Regions from separate parts of the Streptomyces sp. NPDC001393 genome, predicted to be linked through region 2. Evidence: riboswitches for the same ligand, from Rfam matches in the RefSeq annotation. Region 2 holds a riboswitch; each other region holds the start of a gene.

Region 1 (7,541 bases), on a different contig from region 2:
GCGAGGGCGACCCGGGCGACGGGGGCGTCATGGGCGGCGGCGATCTCGTCCAGGGCCGCCAGCACCTTCTGGCCGCGCAAGGACTCCGCGTACTGCTGGGCCCGGCTCGCGCGGGCGCTGTCGACCTTGGTGCCGGGGCGGTACTTGCCGGTCAGGAAGCCCGAGGCCAGCGAGAAGTAGGACACCGCGGACAGCCCCTCCTTGGCGGCCAGGTCCTGCAGCGGGCCCTCGTAGGTGTCGCGGGAGACGAGGTTGTAGTGGGGCTGGAGGGCGACATAGCGGGCCAGGCCCTCGCGGTCGGAGAAGTCCAGGGAGGCCTGCAGGCGCTCGGGGCTGATGTTGGAGGCGCCGATCTGGCGGACCTTGCCCGCCTTCACCAGCTCGTCCAGCGCGCCGATGATCTCCTCGACCGGGATCTCGGGCTTGTCGAAGTGGGTGTAGTAGAGGTCGATGTGGTCGGTGTCCAGGCGGCGCAGGGAGGCGTCGGCGGCGGCCTTGATGTTGGCGGCGGACAGGCCCTGGAACTCGGGGTGCTGGCTGACCTTGGTGGCGATGACGACGTTGTCGCGGTTGCCGCGGGCCTTGACCCACTTGCCGATGATCGTCTCGGACTCGCCGCCCTTGTGGCCCTCGATCCACGCCGAGTAGGAGTCGGCGGTGTCGATGAAGTTGCCGCCGGCCGCCGTGTAGGCGTCGAGGACGGCGAAGGAGGTCTCCTCGTCGGCGGTCCAGCCGAAGACGTTGCCGCCGAGGCAGAGCGGGAAGACCTCGAGGTCGGAGGAACCGAGTGTGCGCAGAGAAGTCATGCTCCAAGTCAACGCCGACGGTGGATGATCGCATTCCACCGTCGGCGGCGGGATCCCGCGGATGGAGCAGTGGGGCTCAGGGGTTGAGGCCCTTGTCGCGCAGCCACGGCGCCGGGTCGATGGCGGTGGCCTGGCCGTTCGGGTGGACCTCCAGGTGCAGGTGCGGGCCGGTGACGTTGCCGGTGGCGCCGACCCGGCCGATGACCTGGCCGGTGGAGACCTTCTGGCCGACGGAGACGTTGATCGAGGACTGGTGGCAGAACCACAGCTCGGTGCCGTCGTCGAGGGTGATGACGGTGCGGTAGCCGTAGGCGCCGGCCCAGCCGGCCTGGGTGACCGTGCCGCTGTGGACGGCCTTGATGAGGGTGCCGGTGGGGGCGGCGAAGTCGAGGCCGGTGTGGTAGCCGGAGGACCACATGGCGCCGGGCTGCCCGAAGGTGCCGGTGATCGTGTACGAGACGACCGGCAGCGTGTACTCCTTGGCCAGCTCGGCCAGCCGCTTCGCCTCGGCGGCCTGCTGGGCGTCGGCCTCCGCCTGCTGCTTGGCGGCGGCGGCCTTGGCGGCGGCCTCCTTCTCCGCCTTGGCGGCCGCGTCGGCGGTCTGCTGGTCGGCCGCGGCGATCGCGGCGGCGGTGACCTTGCTGCTCGCCTGGCCCTTCTGCTGCTCGGCCTGGGCCATGATCCGGTTGCGCAGGGCCTCGCCGGCGTTGCTGCCCTCGGCGCTGTCGGTGCTCACGCCGACCTTGCTGAGGCCGGTGGCGGTGGCCTGGGACGCGTCGGAGGAGCCGCCGCCGAAGACGTGCTCGACGGAGTCCAGGTCCGGCAGGGATATGGAGACCGGCGGCTTGCCGGTGTTGGCGCTGGCCATGCCGCCCGCGCCGACCGCGGCCATCACGCCGACGCCGAGGACGGTGGAGCTGCGCGCGAAGCCGCCGCGCTGCTTGGCGACGCGGTGCCGGCCACGGACCGCGGCGACGGAGTCCTCGGTGGGGTTCCACTCCTCCCAGGGCCCCTCCTCGGCGCGGTAGGCGCCGTAGCCGAAGGTCTCCGGCTGGGCTTGCGAGGGCACGAACGGGGCTTCTGGGGCGGGCCGGTTGGACGCCACTCGGGCGTACTCCTTTCCTTCCTCCGCCTACCGGGTTAGCTGACGGGTTCGGAGCAGGAAGGTCTCCTACGCGCGTATACCAACTGTGGCATTCGTGCGATTCACCCCAAGGTGGTGGTTCCCCGGTTCCCTCGCGGGATTCGGCGCGTGCGCACGGAGCCGCCTCTTGTGACGGCTGGGACGACCGCGCTGCGTTATCGAACGTTAATAGACCTGAGAGTCACTTTCCAAGCCGTTCGGCTTGATCATTAACCTTTTCGACCGCGGACCAATCGGCCAGGAGCGCTGCAAATCGGGCGAGTTGGCCACGGTTCATGAGCGTCGGAGTTTTTGATGGTGTCTCAGATGTTATGCGGAGGGCGGTCGTCCGGTCACCGTCCGTGAAGTCGATCACCCGTGCCGGGAAAGCGGTGTGCATGCCGCCCTGAGCATGGGGTACTCTGGAGTCACAACGACGCGGGGTGGAGCAGCTCGGTAGCTCGCTGGGCTCATAACCCAGAGGTCGCAGGTTCAAATCCTGTCCCCGCTACTGAAGACTCAGGGCCGGAAGCCAGAGATGGTTTCCGGCCCTGAGTGTTTTCCCTGCCCCCGTTTTCCGCGTCATCCCAGCAAGTGGGCGTTCGGTGCCTTGGCGAGTCCCGCCAGCTCAGGCAGTACGACCACCTCGGCACCGCCCTTGACCAGGACGCCCGTCCCGTCGGCCGCCGCCACGAACGTGTCCGGCTCCTGCCACGCCGTGACCACCCTGCGCACCCCCGCCCGGAGAATCAGCTCGGCACAGGGCGCGGGCCGCGAGGCCCGCCGGGAACACGGCTCCAGGCTGCTGTAGACGGTGGCGCCGCCCAGCCGGGGCTCGGCCGGGTCGATCTTCGCCAGCGCGGCCTCCTCCGCGTGGACCACGGGATCCCCGCCCTCCCGGGAGTGGCCACGGGCCAGCTCCGTGCCGTCGGCCGCGACCACCACCGCGCCGACGCTGAACGCCGTCCGGGACGGCGGGCACTGGGCGGCGAGCTCGCAGGCGGTGCGCAGCCAGTGCCGGTCGGCGGCGGTGGCGACCGCGCCCGCGCCCGGGGCCGTGGGCTCGTAGCGCATGAGGACCACGTCCTCGATACGTCGGGTCTCGGTCAGGCGCAGCCGGCCGGCCTGATAGCCGCCGGGACCGAACAGTCGGGGCGCGGCCGGGTCGCCGACGAACAGCGGCGCGAGGACCAGCTGGAGCTCGTCGGCGAGGCCCAGCTGCAGCAGCTGGGTGTGGACCGTGCCGCCGCCCTCGACCATCAGCCGCCCGATGCCGCGCACGTCGTGCAGGTGGGCCAGCAGGGCCCGCCAGTCGAGGCCGGGGCCGAGCGGGACGACGTCGGCGGCGTCACCGACGCGCCGGAGCGCGCGCTCGGCGCCCGCGTCGGTCGTGTAGACGAGCTTCGCGCCGCCGGTGCGCCAGAAGTTGGCGTCGGGGTCGAGGTCGCCGGTGGCGGTGACGGTGACCTTCAGCGGGTACTCCGGCCGGCCCTCCCGCACCCGCGCCGCGCGGCGCTCGACGGAGTTGACCAGCAGCCGCGGGTTGTCGGCGCGGATCGTGCCGGCGCCGATCAGGATGGCGTCGACCGAGGCCCGTACCGCGTCGACCCGGTCGAAGTCGGCCGGGCTGGACAGCAGGAGCCGGTCGGGGCCGGTGTCGTCCAGGTAGCCGTCGAGAGAGACGGCGGCGGACAGCAGCACGTACGGGTACGACATCGGCGCGGTCTCCCTGGAGGCGAGTCTTGGTTCAAGTTTGAAACAAACTTACACTGGCGGCATGACGACCCGCTGGCTCAGCCCCGAGGAGCAGCGCGCCTGGCGCGCGTACATGGCCGCGACGCACCTCCTGGAGGACGCGATCGACCGACAGCTCCAGCAGGACGCCGGCATGCCGCACCTGTTCTACTCCGTGCTGGCCAACCTGTCCGAGGCGGCCGACCGGCGGCTGCGGATGACCGATCTCGCCGAGAAGCTGAAGATCACGCGCAGCAGGCTGACGTACGCGGTGACCCGGCTGGAGCGGGACGGGCTGGTGCGCCGGGAGGACTGCCGCTGGGACAAGCGCAGCAGCATCGCCGTGCTGACGGACGAGGGGATGGCCGTACTGGAGCGTACGGCGCCCGGGCATGTCGAGACCGTGCGCGCCACCCTGTTCGACCGGCTCACGCCGGAGCAGGTGGGGCAGCTGGAGGAGATCTGCACGGGGATCGCGCGCGGGCTGCAGGGCGAGGGCGCCGAGCCCGGAACGGAGGACCTGCCCTGGCGGCGCCGTTCCTCCTGTTCGTGATCGCGGCGGATGCGGACGATGCCCCGAATTCCGTTGCTTTAACTTTGAAGCATGAGGTAGGGTCCCCTGCGTACCGCTGCTTCAAATCTGAAGCACATGCCCGCACCCGGAGGGACCCGCATGCCCGACACCCCCGCCGCCACGCCGCGCGCCCGCGTCCGGGTACCGCTGCGCTTCGACGACGGCTACAGCGTCGACGCCGAACTCGTCACGTTCCACAGTCTGGCCGACGGCCAGGAACACGTCGCCGTCGTCCTCGGCGACCCCGCCCCCGGCACCGTCCCGCTGGTGCGCCTGCACTCCGAGTGCCTGACCGGCGATGTCTTCGGTTCGGCCCGCTGCGACTGCGGACCCCAGCTGCGCGAGGCCGTCGAACGCATCGCCGACCGCGGTGGCGTCCTGCTCTACCTCCGCCAGGAGGGCCGGGGCATCGGCCTCTACAACAAGCTCGACGCCTACGCCCTCCAGGACCAGGGCCTCGACACCTACGAGGCGAACGCCGCGCTCGGCCTGCCGGAGGACGCCCGCGACTACACGGCCGCCGCGCAGATGCTCGCCGCGCTCGGCATCGGGGAACTGGACCTGCTGTCCAACAACCCCGACAAGGCGGAGCAGTTGCGCGCACTGGGCGTGGTCGTACGGGACCGGGTGCCGACCGGTGTCTTCACCACGGCCCACAACGTCCGTTACCTGCGCGCGAAGGTCCTCCAGACCCGGCACACACTGCCGCTGGCCGAACTCAACGTGGGCTGAAAGGCCCGCGCCGGTCTCGGTACGGAACGGATCTGCCGGTCACGTCACCGCACCTGCCGACGGCCCGGGAACAGGAGGGCCGGTACGGCGTACGCGGTGCGAAAGCCGGCCGGGTGCAGGCCCGCCGTACCGAGCATCACCGACAGCACGGCCGTGCCAACGGACGCGCTCAGCTGGGAGTTGATGCTCAGCGTGGTGCTCGCCGCGGCGAGCCGCTCGGCGGGCAGGCCTCGGCTCGCGGCGGTCATCGTCGGCATCAGGACCATGCCGGTGCCGACGCCCACCACCATCGCCGACGCGACCATCCGTCAGGACGCGACGCCGGGCACCCCCACCTGCCAGGCCGTCAGCGCCATCCCGAGGGCGGCCACCGCGATCCCGGTCCCGACCAGCCGGCCTGGTGCCACCGTGTCGATCCGGCGCGCGGCGATCCGCACGGTCGTACCGACGACGAGACCGACCGGCGCGCCCAGCGGACGAAGGCCGCGGTGAGGGCCGCGCCGGCGAGCACCGGCACGAGGGCACCGGGCCCGCTGAGGTCACCGCGCTCGCCGCCCCGGGCGAGGCCGTACAGCAGCAGGGCGAGTCCGGGAGACAGCATCAGCAGCCCGGGGAGATCCAGCCGGGCACCGGGCCTTCCGGGCTCGGGAGTCCTTCCGGGCTCGGGAGTCCTTCCGGGCTCGGGAGTCCTTCCGGGCTCGGGGGTCCGCAAGAAGCGGGCTCGTCCGCTCACGCACGGACCCGGAAACGACGCAGCGCCCGGGCCGACCGAAGCCGACCCGGGCGCTGCACAGCAGGTCAGAGGGGATAACCCCTCCCCCGCACCTGTAGGCCCTGTGGGACTCGAACCCACAACCAATGGATTAAAAGTCCTGGCCAAGGCTTGCCGGGTGGTTCCGGGCCGTGCTTCGGGGTCCGGAACCACCTGGTCAGGGCATGTGCGCCGTGACGGGCGGTGTGGCTCGTGACAGCTCGTGCCGCATCGTCCGCTCACGCATCGCTCACGCAAAAAGAACCTGCTGAGCAGCGCGTTCAGTACCAATGAGCGCAGTACTACTGCTTCAAAATGCTCATGATCTCGGCCGCTTTGGCGATTGCGACCCGCGGCCCGTATGCGGCCGCAGCAGCCACCACAGCTACAGCGGCCGCCAAGACGGTCTCGACTCCTGAGGGAAGCCCCGTCAGAACGGCCAGGCAAACCGCTGCTACTGGAGCGGAGACCACGGCAACCAGCCGAAGCCCTTCTCGGTTGGCCACCGGAACCGTGCCTCGAAGCCTCTGCTCTGGCAGAAGCCTGCCAGCGTTTCCGGCAGCGTAGCTGTTGCCGATCTTGGCGAGCAGCGCGGCCAGACTGCGGAGCCCACCAATGCCCTTGGTGTCAACCTGCGCCTCGGCAAGCTGCAGTTTTGCCACTACGAGGGCGGCGTGACGCTTTGTGCTGCGCTGCCGGGGAGATCCACGCCTGACGCTGTTCGAGATCCGGTGGACCCGCAGAAGCGACCGCCGAACGATGGAGCACGTGTCATCCAGATGCCGAAGCGCCTGATGCCTGGCGCTCGTATCCGCGCTGGCCACAGCCTCGCACGCCTCGATGGCAGCCATGATCGAGAGCAGGAATCTGTAACCCACGATGGCCTTGCCACGCCGGGCGGCCCACATCAGGAGGGGCAACGTCACACCAGCGAGCATCAGCGCCGGTGGCCTCAGGTCCGGTTGCACCCGCTGAGTGTCGATGGTTTTGATCACGGCGATCAACAGGTCGAAGGCCCCCATGCTGACCGCGAAGGTGAGCAGTTGATAGCGGAGTTTTACGGATCCGGCGGTCTTCCGGCCAGCCTCACGGAGATCATGGATCGGCAGGTCTGCCAAACCAAGCCGTTGGAGCGCCTGAGCTGTCGGCGCTATGTCCCGATCGGCAACCCTCGCGTTCCAGGCCGACCACCACTCTTGTATCCGGCGGATCCGACGCGCGACCCAGGCAAGCGATCGGTACGTCACCATCACTATGGCAACGAGTAACACAGCTCCGATGACCGACCGCTGGATCGCGGCTATGCGCTCCAAGTCGATGTGCATAGGAGGATCCTGGCGTGGAGCGCTGACACTCGCTGCCGACTCGACCTAGTTTGGTGCCGCTTGGTGGGGGCGCCGTGGTGTGTTCGAGAGACCTTGGGGGCATGAAGCCAGACATGGCCGATCTGATCACGAAGTGGGCGATGGAGGTAGCCGAATCCGAGCTCGCCGCTGAGCTTCCCCGGAGGTGGGCCCATACGCAAGGAGTGGCCGAGCGCGCCACCGAAGTCCGGGGGCTTCTCGGGGAGCACAGCGCTCTTCTCGTCGCTGCCGCCACCCTGCACGACATCGGGTACGCACCTCGGCTGGCCGTGACCGGGTTCCACCCGCTGGACGGGGCAAGGTTCCTCCGTGACGAGCATGGGGCCGACGAGCGGCTGGTGCGGCTGGTCGCGAACCACTCTTTTGCCCTGCTGGAGGCTGAGGAGCGCGGGCTGCGGGACGAGTTGGCGTCGGAGTTTCCGTTGCTGGAGGAGCCGTTACTGGTGGACGCTCTCGT
Region 2 (7,541 bases):
GCGCCGCAACCTCGCCCAGCATGGCAGGCAGCGCGTCGCATCGCTCAACTACTCCCCGCTGACCTGCGACATCCGCACCGCCGCCGAGCTGCTCGGCCGGCACGTCGAGGAGCTGTGCGAGCGCACCGGCAGCGACCGGGTCGACATCGTGGGGCACAGCCTCGGCGGGCTCATCGCCCGTTACTACGTGCAGCGCCTGGGCGGTGATCTGCGGGTGCGCACCCTTGTCACACTGGGTACACCGCATTCGGGGACCCGCGCGGCACCTCTGGCCAACGCCCACCCGATCGTGCGCCAGATGCGGCCCGGTTCGGGGGTGATCGAGGAGCTCAATCGGCCCGCGCCCGGCTGCCGTACCCGGTTCGTCAGCTTCTGGAGCGACCTGGACTCCGTGATGGTGCCGCTGGAGACGGCCCGCCTGGAACACCCCGACCTCGACGCGCAGAACGTCCGGGTGACCGGCATCGGGCATCTCGCCCTGCCCGTGCACCCCGCCGTGGCGGCCGGGATACGCGAGGCTCTCGACTCCCCGCACCCCGAGGACCGGGTCGTCGGCGGTCTGACGGTGGCGTGACGGTGCTGTGATGGTGGCGTGAAGTATCCGGCGACGGAGTGACGCACAGGTGACGAACGGTCACCGAACATCGAACAGCAATCGAACTCTCGGCCAAACTCGTGCCCGGCGCCCCCCGAAACGCCGCCGATTGCCCGTTTACGGCGGGCGCGAAACCAGTTGAAGATTGTCGCGCCGAGGTACCGGCGGGTACAGTCGCCGCACTGCTCTGGCAGCCCCTGTTGTCGAGGCGAAAGAGAAGTTGGTGAACGACCGTCACCCGTCGGGGACCATGACCACCCCGGCCCCGGCTTCCGACGCCTCCGCCGCGCACTACGCGCCGTACGGAACGCATGAAGCCCACTACGGTGACTTCACCACGTACGGCGGCTACGGCACCACCGGATTTCCGGACGGCACCGGCACCTTCTCCGCGGACCCGCTCTTCGGCAGCCTGCCAGGCCAGCAGAGCAGCGGCGCGTACGACAGCACACAGTGGCAGACCGGCCAGACCCTGAACTACGACCCGTACGCGGCCCAGCACCACGCCGCCTACGACTCCGGCGCCTACGACTCCACCGCCTGGACGATCCCCGCCCAGGCGACGGGCAACGACATCAGCGGCCAGTGGGACACGACCGCCTGGCTGCCGCCCGACCAGTCCGGCATCGCCGACCCCACCCAGCAGTGGGCGTGGGGCACCCAGACCTTCGATTCGGGCACGTTCGACGCGACGCAGTGGAATTCCGCCGGCCAGGCCCTGCCGGTGGAGACCGAGCAGGCCGGCGAACCGTTCGTCCAGCAGGCCGCCCCCGTCTTCGACCAGGTCGGCGACCCGCGGGCGACGGCGTCCTTCCCGCAGATGCCGTACGACCCGACGCCGTACGAGGACGAGGTGCCGTACGAGGGCAGCGCGTTCGGCGAACAGCACGCCGGCGACGACGAGTTGGGCGCCACGGACGAATCGCCCACCGGGCCCGGCCTGCTGGACGACCAGGAGGAGAGCGCGCCTGCGACGCGCGTCGGCGCACGAAGCGCCGCGCGCTCCCGCCGTCGTACGCCGGCCAAGCGCTCGGCGCTGCTGACCGTCGCCGTGCCCTCGGCCTGTGTGATGGGCGTCGCCGGCATCGCCGTCGCCTCGGTCGGCGCGCTGACCGACGGCGGCCAGGACACCACCGCCTCCGCCCCGGACGAGCACACCGTCAAGGCCTCGGTCGCCAACAGCAAGCTGGACACCCAGCTCAACACCCTGTCCGCCGGCGCCCACGACTTCGCCGACCGGGCGAGCCGTACGCAGGAGCGGCTCGACCTCAAGAACCAGCAGGAGCTGGAGAAGAAGAAGGCCGCCGCGGCGGCCGCGCTCAAGGAGCGGCTGCGCCCCAAGTTCGTGCTGCCGGTCACGCAGAAGGGGCTCAGCGCCTACTTCGGCCAGGCGGGCGTGAACTGGATGTCGGTGCACACGGGCATCGACTTCCCCGTCGCCTACGGCACCACGGTGATGGCCGCCACCGACGGCACCGTCACCACCAAGTGGAACAGCGCCTACGGCAACATGATGATCGTGACGGCGAAGGACGGCACGCAGACCTGGTACTGCCACCTGTCCAGCTACCGCGTCGCCTCCGGGACGGTCGTCAAGGCCGGCGACCCGATCGCGTACTCCGGCAACTCCGGCAACTCCACCGGCCCGCACCTGCACTTCGAGGTACGGCCCGCAGGCGGGGCTGCCATAGACCCGCTGCCGTGGCTGCGCAGCCACGGCCTCGACCCCACCTGAGTCGTCGCGTGGGCCCTCGCCGAGCGGCGAGGGCCCTTGGACCTACAGCTTCTCCACCGGCGCGTACCGCAGCAGCAGCCGCTTCGGCTTGGTGTCGCCGAAGTCGATCGTCGCCTCCGCGTTCGCGCCCGTGCCCTTCACACCGACGACCGTGCCGAGCCCGAACTGGTCGTGCGTGACCCGGTCCCCGACGGCCAGCGCGACCACCGGCTTCTCCGCGGTGCGCCGGGTGGCGAACCCGGACGCGCCCGACGCCGAGGAACGCGAGCGGGACGAGGACAGCGAGGCCGCGATCCCGGAGGCCGGGCCGGACGAGACCGGTGCCGTCGCGCCCGTCCGCTTCCAGTCCACATGGGTGGGCGGGATCTCCTCCAGGAAGCGGGAGGGCGGGTTGTACGACGGCTGGCCCCAGGCGCTGCGCATCGCCGACCGCGTGAGGTAGAGGCGCTCCCGCGCGCGCGTGATGCCGACGTACGCCAGGCGCCGCTCCTCTTCCAGTTCCTTGGTCTGGCCGAGGGCGCGCATGTGCGGGAAGACGCCGTCCTCCATGCCGGTCAGGAAGACGACCGGGAACTCCAGGCCCTTGGCGGTGTGCAGGGTCATCAGGGTGATGACGCCGGAGCCTTCCTCGTCCTCGTCGGGGATCTGGTCGGAGTCGGCGACCAGGGCGACCTGCTCCAGGAAGTCGGCCAGTCCCACCGGCTCGCCCTCGCCGCGTGCCTGCTCGAACTCCAGGGCCACGGCGGCGAGTTCCTGGAGGTTCTCGATGCGGGTCTCGTCCTGCGGGTCGGTGGAGGCCTGCAACTCGGCCAGATAGCCGGTGCGTTCGAGTATGGCCTCCAGCACGGTCGCCGGGCCGGCGCCGGACTCGACGATCGTGCGCAGGTCCTCCATCAGCGTGTTGAACCGCTTGACGGCGTTGGTGGAGCGCGCGGCCATGCCGTACGCCTCGTCCACGCGCTTGAGCGCCTGCGGGAAGCTGATCTTCTCGCGCTGGGCGAGGGCGTCGATCATCGCCTCCGCGCGCTCGCCGATGCCTCGCTTGGGCACGTTGAGGATGCGGCGCAGCGGCACCGAGTCCTCGGGGTTGGCGAGGACGCGCAGGTAGGCCAGGACGTCCCGGACCTCCTTGCGCTCGTAGAAGCGGACACCGCCGACGACCTTGTAGGGCAGGCCGACGCGGATGAAGACTTCTTCGAAGACACGGGACTGTGCGTTGGTGCGGTAGAAGACGGCGACGTCACCCGCCTTGGCCTCGCCCGCGTCGACCAGGCGGTCTATCTCGTCGGCGACGAACTGGGCCTCGTCGTGCTCGGTGTCCGCGACGTACCCGGTGATCCGTGCGCCCTGGCCGGCGTTGGTCCACAGGTTCTTCGGGCGGCGGGACTCGTTGCGCTCGATGACCGCGTTGGCGGCGGACAGGATGGTCTGCGTGGAGCGGTAGTTCTGCTCCAGCAGGATCGTCGTCGCGTTCGGGTAGTCCTCCTCGAACTGCAGGATGTTGCGGATCGTCGCGCCCCGGAAGGCGTAGATCGACTGGTCCGCGTCACCCACGACGCACAGCTCGGCGGGTGGGAGGTCGTACTCGCCGGACGGGGTGTTGCCCTCCTCGGCGGAGCGTTCCCCGGTGCCGACGAGCTCCCTCACCAGCGCGTACTGGGCGTGGTTGGTGTCCTGGTACTCGTCGACGAGGACGTGCCGGAAGCGGCGGCGGTAGTGCTCGGCCACGTCCGGGAAGGCGCGCAGCAGGTTCACCGTCGTCATGATCAGGTCGTCGAAGTCGAGCGCGTTGGCCTCGCGCAGCCGAGACTGGTAGAGCGCGTAGGCCTGGGCGAGGGTCTTCTCGAAGCCGTCGGTGGCCTGGGCGGCGAAGTCCTCCTCGTCGATCAACTCGTTCTTCAGGTTGCTGATCTTCGCGCTGAACGACTTCGGCGGGAAGCGCTTGGGGTCGAGGTCCAGGTCCCGGCAGACCAGCGCCATCAGGCGCTTGCTGTCGGCGGCGTCGTAGATCGAGAACGACGACGTGAAGCCGAGCTTCTTCGACTCGCGGCGCAGGATGCGTACGCACGCGCTGTGGAAGGTCATCACCCACATCGCGTTCGCGCGCGGGCCGACGAGGTGCTCGACGCGCTCCTTCATCTCGCCCGCGGCCTTGTTGGTGAAGGTGATCGCGAGGATCTGACCCGGGTGCACGTGCCGCTCGGCGAGGAGGTGGGCGATGCGGTGGGTGAGCACGCGGGTCTTGCCCGAGCCGGCGCCGGCGACGATGAGCAACGGGGAGCCGGCGTGCACGACCGCGGCGCGCTGGTTGTCGTTCAGCCCCTCCAGCAGGGCCGCCGCGTCGAGCGCGGGGCGCGGGGCGCCGTCGCGGTAGTAGGCGTCCCGGTCCGGCGGCGCGTCGAACTTCCCGCCGAACAGATCGTCCGGAAGCGGCTCCGGAGCGTGATCGTCCTCGGGCGGCGGCGGATGTTCCTCCTCGTGCCCGCGAGGGGGCTGGAGGTCCGCCAGGAAGCTGTCGTCAAAGAGGCTGCTCATCGCTCTACGAGTCTAGGGCGCCCCACCGACAACCGGTCGCCGTCCCGGAAACACGACCGGCGCGGGCGACGCGGAAACCTCCCTTACGCTGCGGAATCACCCGATGACGCAGACGCGATTCCGGGCTCAGATCACGAAAATGTATCGGACATATCACGCACCAACCTTCACACTAGTCACACCAGTTGGCTAGGTTGCCGTCAGGCCGCGCGCGCGGCCTCCGCCGAGTCCGGCGCGTCCGCAGGGCGCCCGGAGCCGGGGACCCACCGACTTTGGGGTGAATCGGCCGGCTCCCACCCGGGACGCCGCCGTAGGGCAACCCTTCCGAACCACCGCCCGAACCCGACAGCTAACCCGGTAGGCGGCCCATTGGAAGGAGTCGCCTCCCTTGGCGTCGCACCGCAAGCCGCGCCCCGGCGGGACCATCGGAACGGGCCTTCGCACCCCCGCCCTCGCCACTGCCGCCCTCACCTCCATGGCCGTGCTCTCGCAGACCGCAGAGGCCGCCCCGAGCACCGATCGCACCAAGCCGAGCCTGGAGGAGGTCGAGAAGAAGGTCGACGACCTCTACCGCCAGGCGGAGTCGGCGACCGAGAAGTACGACGCGGCCAAGGAGCGGTCCGTCAGACAGCGGGGCCGCGTCGACGCCTTGCGCGACGACCTCGCCCGGCGCACGGCACGCCTCAACAAGGCCCGCGAGGAGCTGGGTTCCTTCGCCGCGGCGCAGTACCGCACCGGTGCCGCCGCTCCCGACACGGCCACCTTCCTGCTGGCGAACGACCCCCAGGACTACTTCGACCAGACCCAGCTGATGAACCGGCTGACCTCACGGGAGAAGAGCGCGGTCGACGACTACATCGGCGAGCAGGCCGCGACCATGAAGAAGCGTCGGGAGGCCGCGCAGAGCCTGCAGACGCTGACCGACTCACAGCACGACCTGCAGAGCGCCAAGTCCGCCGTCCAGCAGAAGCTGGCCTCGGCCCGCGAGCTGCTGTCGCAGCTGACGGCCCAGCAGAAGGCACGGCTGGCCGCCATCGAGCGGGAGAAGCAGCAGGAGGCGGCGCGCAAGGCGGCCGAGCTGGCGAAGCAACAGGCGGCCCGGCAGCAGGCCGACTCGTCCTCGTCGTCCTCGTCCTCGTCCTCGGGCACCGGATCCGGCTCGACGGGGTCCGGCTCGACGGGGTCCACGACATCCGGCTCGTACGACACGAAGGCCGAGAAGGCGATCGCCTTCGCCCGCGCGCAGATCGGAAAGCCGTATGTGTGGGGCGCCACCGGGCCGGACTCCTACGACTGCTCGGGCCTCACCCAGGCCGCCTGGAAGGCCGCCGGCGTCACGCTTCCGCGCACGACGTACGACCAGGTCAACGCAGGCACCACGGTCTCGCTCGCCGACGCGCGGCCGGGCGATCTGATCTTCTTCTACGACGACATCAGCCACGTCGGCGTCTACATAGGCAACGGCATGATGATCCATGCCCCGAAGCCGGGCGCGTACGTCCGCGAGGAGTCGATCTACTACGGCGGCGAGTCGATCATCCACAGCGTGGTACGACCGGGCTGACCACCCGCCGCCGGGCGGCGCCCTTTCTTACTCCGTCCACGCGCGCGTGACCGTCACTCGGCTCACGCGCGCGTGCGGCATTTGCTCCCGCTGTCGCCCCGAGCGCGGTCCTGGCTTCCCCCGCTCATCCCGCGTCACGCGCGCGTACCGGCGTTTTCGCTCTTCACGCGCGCGTGCCCTTCCCGGCAGGGACCTGTCGGCTCCCTGGCATCGGGCGCATGCCCGGCATCTTGAGTCCGCGCGCGTGGTGAGCCGGGCGGCCCCCCGCAGCCGGGGCCGCCGTGATGGCGACCGGCGCCGAGGCGGCGCGGCCCCGGCCCGGCTACCACGTGCTGCGGTGGGCGACGGTGTTCCCGATGGGGATGACCGTCAGGTCCACAGAACGGCGATGAAGATGTTCGCCATGGTCAGCGTTCCGACGAGGCCGAACAGGCCCTTGTCGATCTTCTCCTCGTCACGCTTCACGTAGACCAGCCCGAGGATCACGACCAGCAGCGCCAGCTTGACGCCGATCTTGATGGTGTTGACGTGGTGGTCGTCGGCCTGGTTGAGGCCGACCAGGGCCACGCCGGTGACCAGCATGGTCAGTGCGCCGTGCAGCATCCCGGGCACGAACCGGGCCGTGCCCTGGCCCATCGCCTTCATCTGGGTGAGGAAACCGCCGAGCAGCGCGGCGATGCCGATGATGTGCAGGCCGACGAAGAGATGGATGAGTACGTCCATGGGCCCGGAGCCTAACCAGAGGCCCAGCGGCCCCCTGTCACCGGCCCCGGGCACAGCGGCCGGTGAGAGCGCGGACGATCTTGCATATATGCGCCCCATAGCACCCGGCGCCTCGCGTCCGTCCCGCTTTCCGGGCTTCGGTCACCACGCTGCGTGAAGCCGACGACTCCGGAACGGCCCTGCGCTCACTTGCGGTCACATTCCGGTCCGTCGAGGCCAGTTCCGTACACTGCGTTACGCAGTCGTCACAGTCGGGCCTAGCGTCCTCCCCCAGGTGACCGACTCCCCACCGCCGCCCGGGCCAGGGGCGGCCGTCGGCCACCACCGCCGAGAAGGGTCCGGCGGTGGCCCGCTTCCCCTGTGCGGGCCGCCGCCGGACGCACGGACCT
Region 3 (7,541 bases), on a different contig from region 2:
CTCCCTGCGGCCGTGGGTTACGTTCGGATGGTGAACGCATCCCGCCCCGACCTCGCCTCCGCCGCCGGCCCCGGTCGCATCGTCCTGCTCACCACCAGCCACCGTGTCGCCCCCGGCCTGCTGTCCTGGCCTGCCTGGCAGGCCCTGCGCACCGCAGACGCCGTGCTGTGCGCGGACGGGGCGCATCCGCAGCTGCCGTATCTGAGAGAAGCCGGGATAGCGGTGCAGGCGGCGTCGCCCACCGCGCAGGAGCTCGTCGACGCCTGCGCCGGCGGGCGGACGGTGGTGGTCGTGGCCACCGGTGAGGGGGAGCCCGCGCTCACCGACGGCCTGGCCCGGCTGGCCGGCTCCGGCCGCGTCTCCATGCCCGAGCTGGAACTGCTCCCTGCCTCCTACGACCTGCCCGGCGCCCGCCTGCTGGACCTCGTGCAGGTCATGGACCGCATCCGCGCCGAGTGCCCCTGGTCGTCCCGGCAGACCCACCAGGGCCTCGCCAAGTACGGCATCGAGGAGGCGTACGAGCTGGTGGAGGCCATCGAGGCCGGCGACCGCGAGGAACTGCGCGAGGAGCTGGGCGACGTCCTGCTCCAGGTCGTCTTCCACTCCCGCATCGCCGAGGAGCACCCGGACGCGCCGTTCTCCATCGACGACGTGGCCGGCGGCATCGTGGCCAAGCTCGTCCACCGGCACCCGCATGTCTTCGGCGACGAGAAGGCCGAGACACCGGAGGACGTCAAGGAGCACTGGCTGCGCACCAAGGCCGAGGAGAAGCGGCGCACCTCGGTCACGGAGGGCGTGCCGCTCGGCCAGCCCGGCCTGGCCCTCGCCGCCAAACTCGCCTCCCGCGCGCGTACGGCGGGCCTCGACGTGCCGCTCCCGCAGGGCGAGGACATCGGCTATCGGCTGCTGGCCCTGGCGGCCCGCGCCGAGGCGGAGGGCGTGGACCCCGAGGCGGCTCTGCGCGGGGCGGCCCGTGCCTACCGGGACGCCATCCGGGAGGCGGAGGGAGTCACCCCCGAGCCGATGACCACGGCCCCCGACACCCACCAGGACGCGGAGGCCCACCGCGACCCGGCGGAGGAGGACACGCCTTAGGCGATATGCGGGGCTCCCGGCGACCAGGCCCACCAGGACCCCGAGCAGGAGGACGCGCCGGAGGCAATACGCACGGCCCCCGGTGACCACCGGGACAGGGAGGCCCACCCGGATCCGGATACCGTCGAGGAGTGACCGACCAGCCCCACCCCCAGCCCGCCCCCGACCCCGTCCCCGACTCGGCACCGGACGCCGCCGTCTCCGCTCCCGACCTGTTCACCTGGGAGTTCGCCGCCGATCCCTACCCCGCCTACGCCTGGCTGCGCGAGCACGCGCCGGTGCGCCGGACGCGGTTGCCCAGCGGTGTCGAGGCCTGGCTGGTCACCCGGTACGCCGATGCCCGGCAGGCCCTCGCCGACCAGCGGCTGAGCAAGAACCCGGCGCATCACGACGAGCCCGCGCACGCCAAGGGCAAGACCGGCATCCCCGGCGAGCGCAAGGCCGAGCTGATGACGCATCTGCTGAACATCGACCCGCCGGACCACACCCGGCTGCGGCGGCTCGTCAGCAAGGCGTTCACCCCGCGGCGGGTCGCCGAGTTCGCGCCCCGGGTGCAGGAGCTGACCGACCACCTCATCGACGCCTTCGCGGCGAGGGGCTCCGCCGACCTCATCCACGAGTTCGCCTTCCCGCTGCCCATCTACGCCATCTGCGACCTGCTCGGCGTTCCGCCCGAGGACCAGGACGACTTCCGGGACTGGGCGGGCATGATGATCCGCCACGGGGGAGGGCCGCGGGGCGGGGTCGCCCGGTCGGTCAAGAAGATGCGCGGCTACCTCGCCGAGCTGATCCACAGGAAGCGCGAGGCGCTGCCCGCCGAGCCCGCGCCCGGCGAGGACCTCATCTCCGGCCTCATCCGCGCCTCCGACCACGGTGAGCACCTCACCGAGAACGAGGCCGCCGCGATGGCCTTCATCCTGCTGTTCGCCGGTTTCGAGACCGCCGTGAACCTGATCGGCAACGGCACCTACGCCCTGCTCACCCACCCCGCCCAGCGCGAGCACCTCCAGGACTCCCTGGCCAGGAAGGAAAAGGACCTCCTGGAGACCGCAGTGGAGGAACTCCTGCGCTACGACGGCCCGGTGGAGCTCGCCACCTGGCGGTTCGCCACGGAACCGCTCACCATCGGCGGGCAGGACATCGCGCCGGGGGATCCGGTGCTGGTGGTGCTCGCGGCGGCGGACCGGGACCCGCAGCGGTTCGCCGATCCGGACGTGCTGGACCTCGCCCGCCGCGACAACCAGCACCTCGGATACGGCCACGGCATCCACTACTGCCTCGGCGCGCCGCTCGCCCGGCTGGAGGGCCAGACCGCGCTCGCCACCCTGCTCACCCGCCTGCCCGACCTGCGGCTCGCCGCCGATCCGGCCGACCTGAGGTGGCGGGGCGGGCTCATCATGCGGGGCCTGCGCACCCTGCCGGTGGAGTTCACCCCGGTCCCGGCGGGCACCGGCGGTCAGTAGTCCAGGCCCGCGAACCAGTCGCCGCGGCCGCCCGGCGTCAGGTCGAGAAGGTGCCAGACGGGGTTGAGCAGGTCGATGCCGCGCTGGTCGATGTCCTCGGCCATGCGCGGGTGGGCGGAGTAGAAGTGGCGGACCGTGCCGTCCGGGTCCCGGGTGAAGACGGAGACGGTGGAGTCCTGCACCCCGTCCTCGTCCTCGCTGCCCAGGTCGTACTTGAAGGTGCTGTCCCCGGCACTCAGCAGCCGCAGCCGGGTCCAGCCGCGGCCTCGGGCGTGCCGGCGCAGGACGGGCGGGTCGGCGGCCGCGAGGACGACGAGGTCGGCGTTCTGGGCGACGTGGTGGGCGACGCCGTTGAAGCCGTCGATCCACAGGGTGCACATCGGACACGGGTCGGTCTGCCGCTTGCCGTACATGAAGTGGTAGACGATCAACGGCCGGCCGGGGCCGGAGAACAGCTCGCTCAGCCTGACCTCGCGGACGGGCGTGTCGCCCGCGTCGAGGTCGGCGGGGCCTTCGAGGAAGACGTAGTCGTCGACGGCGGCGCCCTGCGGAAGCGCCCTGCGCAGGGCCGCGACCTGCTCGCGGTGGCGCATGAGTTCGATCTCGGCGTTGCGGAGCTCCTCGCGTGCGGCGAGGTACTCCGCGGACTCGCCGGGCAGCCGGGTGTGCCGCGCCATCGTGTCCTCCTGGACGTCAAGCCCCCCGGGGTCATGTCGGGTCCATGGTTGCGGCCGCGCCGCGCGCCGGGCGTGAGGCACCGCCGTTCCCGTCGGGTGACAAAGCGGGCAGGAGGGGAGGATCGGGTGCCGGGCAGGGGGAGATGACAAACCTTCAACTCCGTGATCTTCACGTGATCTGCGCGGCATTAACTTGTGACAAGTGATCGTCTGCCGATACGTTCACCCATCAGCGTGGCGAGGAGTACCAGTTCGCCTCGCCGGCCCTGCTGTCGCACGAAAGGCTTCCGCATGCTCTCCGGGAACGGTCGTCACCGTCGCCCCCGTCAGGCTCCTGCCCTCCTCGTCGCGGCCGGCGTGACCGGCTCCGCCATCGCCATCCCGCTGCTCGGCGCCGCCAGTGCCAATGCGGCCGACGGCACCACATGGGACAAGGTCGCCGAGTGCGAGAGCGGCGGTTCCTGGAGTGCGGACACCGGGAACGGCTACTACGGCGGTCTGCAGATCTCGCTGGCCGACTGGGACAAGTACGGCGGCACGCAGTACGCCGAGAGCGCCGACCAGGCCAGCCGCTCCCAGCAGATAGCCGTCGCCGAGAAGATCCTCGCGGACCAGGGCACCAAGCCGTGGGCCATGTGCGCGCTGACCGCCGGACTGACCTCCGGCTCCGCCTCGGTCGACGTCGACACCGGCGTCGGCGGCTCCGGCAACGGCGACGGGTCGAGCGGCACGTCCGGCTCGGCCGGCGGTTCCGACTCGTCCGGTCTGCCGGATTCGTCCGCGCCCAACTCCGGTTCGGGTTCGGGTTCCGGTTCCCAGCCCGCCTCCGGTTCGGACTCCTCCGGCTCCCCCTCGGACGCAAGTGACTCGAGCGCCACGCCGGCCCCGAGCCCGAGCAAGGACACCTCCGGGACTCCGGGTACGGCCGACGGCTCCACCGGAACCAGCACCCCCAAGCCCGACAAGACCGACAAGTCCGGCTCAGGCGACAGCGGAAGCCCCCAGGGAAGCGACAGCTCTCCCACGGCGGAACCCGGTACCGACAACTCGGACAATTACCAGCAGAGTGCCGGTTCTTGGAGCCTGATCGACACCGGAGCGCTCAGCAGTGGCGGACGTCACCGCGGCGGCAGCGCGGACGAAAGCGCGACAAACGGTCAGAACTCCGCCTCTTCCGGCCGTCATGCCGACCGCGGACCGGCCACCTACACCGTCCACGAGGGCGACTCCCTCGCCTCCATCGCCGACTCCCTTGGCGTCGGCGGCGGGTGGCATGCGCTCTATGAGGCCAACAAGAAGGTCATCGGCGCCGACCCCGACCACATCACCGCCGGTCAGACCCTGAAAATCCATGCCGAAAACGGCGACGACTAGCGGGAGTTGACGCCCCACTTCGCGGCTGATGTCCGGTTTGGCGAAAGTGTGGGATGAGTCTCAGAAGCCCTGATCGTCTTTGAAATTCCGCCGATCGCATGTCTACGGTCAGGACCGCTCGTCACCACGAGCCCCGGGACTCGCAACGCCGAATCCTGCCAGCGGGTTGCCCGGGAACAGTCGTCGCGTCAAGCGCCGTAGGCAGGAGCGGGGGACCCAAGGTAAGCGCCGGGCCCAGCGGTTGACGCTGGACCGGCTAGGGGTGAAGCCGCGCCTCGCGAGAGCGAGTGTGCGGCCGGGCAACTCAACCGGCCCGAACCCGACAGCTCACCTCGCAGGCGTCGGTGAGGGGATCGATCCATGCTGTTTTCCGGCAAGGGCAAGCACCGTCGTCCGTCCAAGGCCGTCCGCGCCATCACGCTCGCCGGTGTCACCGGCGCCGCCGTCGCCGCCCCGCTGATGGCGGCCGGCAACGCCTCCGCCGCCACCGCCTCCGAGTGGGACGCGGTCGCCCAGTGCGAGTCGGGCGGCAACTGGTCCATCAACACCGGCAACGGCTTCTACGGCGGTCTGCAGTTCACCAACTCCACCTGGGCCGCGTACGGCGGCACCGCCTACGCCGCGCGTGCCGACCTCGCCACCAAGTCGCAGCAGATAGCCGTCGCCGAGAAGGTCCTCGCGGGCCAGGGCAAGGGCGCCTGGCCGGTGTGCGGCACGGGCCTGTCCTCCGCCGCGTACAACGGCTCCGCCCCGGCCGCCTCGACGAAGTCCGCGCCGAGCACGAGCACCCGCTCCACCGACCAGCAGGCCGCCACCCGCTCCACCACGCGCACGGCCCCGAAGGCGAGCAAGACCGTCACCACCCCGACCGGCAAGAAGGTCAAGAAGGGCGACGGCGAGTACAAGGTCGTCACGGGCGACACCCTCAGCGCCATCGCCGAGAAGCACCACGTGGCCGGCGGCTGGCAGAAGCTGTTCCAGCTGAACAAGGACATCGTCGAGGACGCGAACCTCATCTACCCGGGCCAGCAGCTGCACCTGAAGTGACACCTGGCTCCGAACGGACCCACAGCGCCCTCACATCCCCGGCCCGCACACTGAAGGCCTCGTGAGGGCCACCCCGTCCCCACGGGCTCCCCGCCCCGGCGCGTGTTCCCCCGTACGCGCCGGGGCGGGGTCTTTTTCCGCCCCCACTCCTGGACGCCTCGGCCTCCTTTCCCGAGTGCCTCCGGCCCCTTTTCTTCGTGCCCCGTACACCCACCCTTTGTTCCGCTAGTGAACAATGGGTACCGTCTGCGTGTCCTCCCCGTCCACGGGACGGTCGGTCGGTGGCCGGCGCCCCCGGGACGGTTAGGCTCTAGGCGCAAGGCACAGCCGTAAGGCACACAGCCCCGCACTTCCAGCGTCACATCCAAGAAGGAGATGCTCGTGCCGTCCATCGACGTCGTCGTAGCCCGGGAAATCCTGGACTCCCGAGGCAACCCCACGGTCGAGGTCGAGGTCGGCCTCGACGACGGCAGCACGGGTCGTGCCGCCGTCCCGTCCGGCGCCTCCACCGGCGCCTTCGAGGCCATCGAGCTGCGCGACGGTGACCCCAACCGCTACCTGGGCAAGGGCGTCGAGAAGGCCGTCCTCGCCGTCATCGAGCAGATCGGCCCGGAGCTGGTCGGCTACGACGCGACCGAGCAGCGCCTGATCGACCAGGCCATGTTCGACCTGGACGCCACCGACAACAAGGGCTCCCTCGGCGCCAACGCCATCCTCGGCGTCTCCCTCGCCGTCGCCCACGCCGCCTCCGAGGCGTCCGACCTCCCCCTCTTCCGCTACCTGGGCGGCCCGAACGCGCACCTGCTGCCGGTGCCGATGATGAACATCCTCAACGGCGGCTCGCACGCGGACTCCAACGTGGACATCCAGGAGTTCATGATCGCCCCGATCGGCGCGGAGTCCTTCTCCGAGGCCCTGCGCTGGGGCGCCGAGGTCTACCACACCCTGAAGAAGGTCCTGAAGTCCAAGGGCCTGGCGACCGGCCTCGGCGACGAGGGCGGCTTCGCCCCGAACCTGGGCTCCAACCGTGACGCCCTGGACCTGATCCTCGAAGCGATCAAGCAGGCCGGGTACGTCCCCGGTGAGCAGATCGCCCTCGCGCTCGACGTGGCCGCCTCCGAGTTCTACAAGGACGGCAAGTACCTCTTCGAGGGCAAGGAGCGCTCCGCCGCCGAGATGACGGAGTACTACGAGGAGCTCGTGGCGGCCTACCCGCTCGTCTCCATCGAGGACCCGCTGTTCGAGGACGACTGGGCCGGCTGGAAGGTCATCACCGACCGTCTTGGCGACAAGGTCCAGCTGGTCGGCGACGACCTGTTCGTCACCAACCCCGAGCGCCTCGCCCGCGGCATCGAGGAGGGCACCGCCAACGCCCTGCTGGTCAAGGTCAACCAGATCGGCTCGCTGACCGAGACCCTGGACGCCGTCGAGCTGGCCCAGCGCAACGGCTTCAAGTGCATGATGTCCCACCGCTCCGGCGAGACCGAGGACGTCACCATCGCCGACCTGGCCGTCGCCACCAACTGCGGCCAGATCAAGACCGGCGCCCCGGCCCGCTCCGAGCGTGTCGCCAAGTACAACCAGCTGCTGCGCATCGAGGAGATCCTCGACGACGCCGCGGTGTACGCGGGCCGCAGCGCGTTCCCGCGCTTCAAGGGCTGACCCAACCTGGGGTAAGGCCTAGCCAGTCGTACGTACGTCCCCGGACTCGGTCCCGTACCGTGTCCGGGGACGTACGCACGTGTGGAATCCACACCGGCAAGGGGAGGCGGGAGAAGCCAGATGGCCGTGAAGGACCGGGACCGTTTCTCCACCGCGACCAGGCTGCGGCTGCTCGGCGAGCAGACGGCGGCCCGGGTCTACCGCTCCCAGAGCAGGCGGCAGG

Evidence for each region. A riboswitch is a leader RNA that binds a small molecule or an ion and turns the genes downstream of it on or off. The one in region 2 is predicted to bind cyclic di-AMP.
Region 1: linked by a shared signal. The riboswitch ahead of ACWC2T_RS09490 (M23 family metallopeptidase) and the one ahead of ACWC2T_RS07630 (NlpC/P60 family protein) in region 2 are both predicted to bind cyclic di-AMP.
Region 3: linked by a shared signal. The riboswitch ahead of ACWC2T_RS32665 (transglycosylase family protein) and the one ahead of ACWC2T_RS07630 (NlpC/P60 family protein) in region 2 are both predicted to bind cyclic di-AMP.

Annotation. Positions count from the first base shown of each region.
Region 1 covers NZ_JBSFIH010000005.1:244,674-252,214, reverse strand. The annotation lists gene ACWC2T_RS09495 (aldo/keto reductase) at 1-806, opposite strand, end outside; gene ACWC2T_RS09490 (M23 family metallopeptidase) at 883-1,911, opposite strand; cyclic di-AMP (ydaO/yuaA leader) riboswitch at 1,921-2,067, opposite strand; tRNA gene ACWC2T_RS09485 (tRNA-Met) at 2,367-2,440, shown strand; gene ACWC2T_RS09480 (dihydrofolate reductase family protein) at 2,512-3,645, opposite strand; gene ACWC2T_RS09475 (MarR family winged helix-turn-helix transcriptional regulator) at 3,707-4,216, shown strand; gene ACWC2T_RS09470 (GTP cyclohydrolase II) at 4,337-4,969, shown strand; gene ACWC2T_RS09465 (hypothetical protein) at 5,014-5,274, opposite strand; gene ACWC2T_RS09460 (hypothetical protein) at 5,278-5,406, opposite strand; tRNA gene ACWC2T_RS09455 (tRNA-Lys) at 5,799-5,872, opposite strand; gene ACWC2T_RS09450 (hypothetical protein) at 6,023-7,045, opposite strand; gene ACWC2T_RS09445 (HD domain-containing protein) at 7,159-7,541, shown strand, end outside.
Region 2 covers NZ_JBSFIH010000004.1:182,092-189,632, reverse strand. The annotation lists gene ACWC2T_RS07645 (esterase/lipase family protein) at 1-574, shown strand, start outside; gene ACWC2T_RS07640 (M23 family metallopeptidase) at 819-2,330, shown strand; gene pcrA (DNA helicase PcrA) at 2,373-4,865, opposite strand; cyclic di-AMP (ydaO/yuaA leader) riboswitch at 5,077-5,246, shown strand; gene ACWC2T_RS07630 (NlpC/P60 family protein) at 5,254-6,429, shown strand; gene ACWC2T_RS07625 (hypothetical protein) at 6,799-7,152, opposite strand.
Region 3 covers NZ_JBSFIH010000041.1:17,835-25,375, forward strand. The annotation lists gene ACWC2T_RS32645 (nucleoside triphosphate pyrophosphohydrolase) at 28-1,095, shown strand; gene ACWC2T_RS32650 (cytochrome P450 family protein) at 1,227-2,558, shown strand; gene ACWC2T_RS32655 (DUF899 family protein) at 2,552-3,235, opposite strand; gene ACWC2T_RS32660 (transglycosylase family protein) at 3,527-4,609, shown strand; cyclic di-AMP (ydaO/yuaA leader) riboswitch at 4,793-4,965, shown strand; gene ACWC2T_RS32665 (transglycosylase family protein) at 4,970-5,656, shown strand; gene eno (phosphopyruvate hydratase) at 6,032-7,318, shown strand; gene ACWC2T_RS32675 (FtsB family cell division protein) at 7,439-7,541, shown strand, end outside.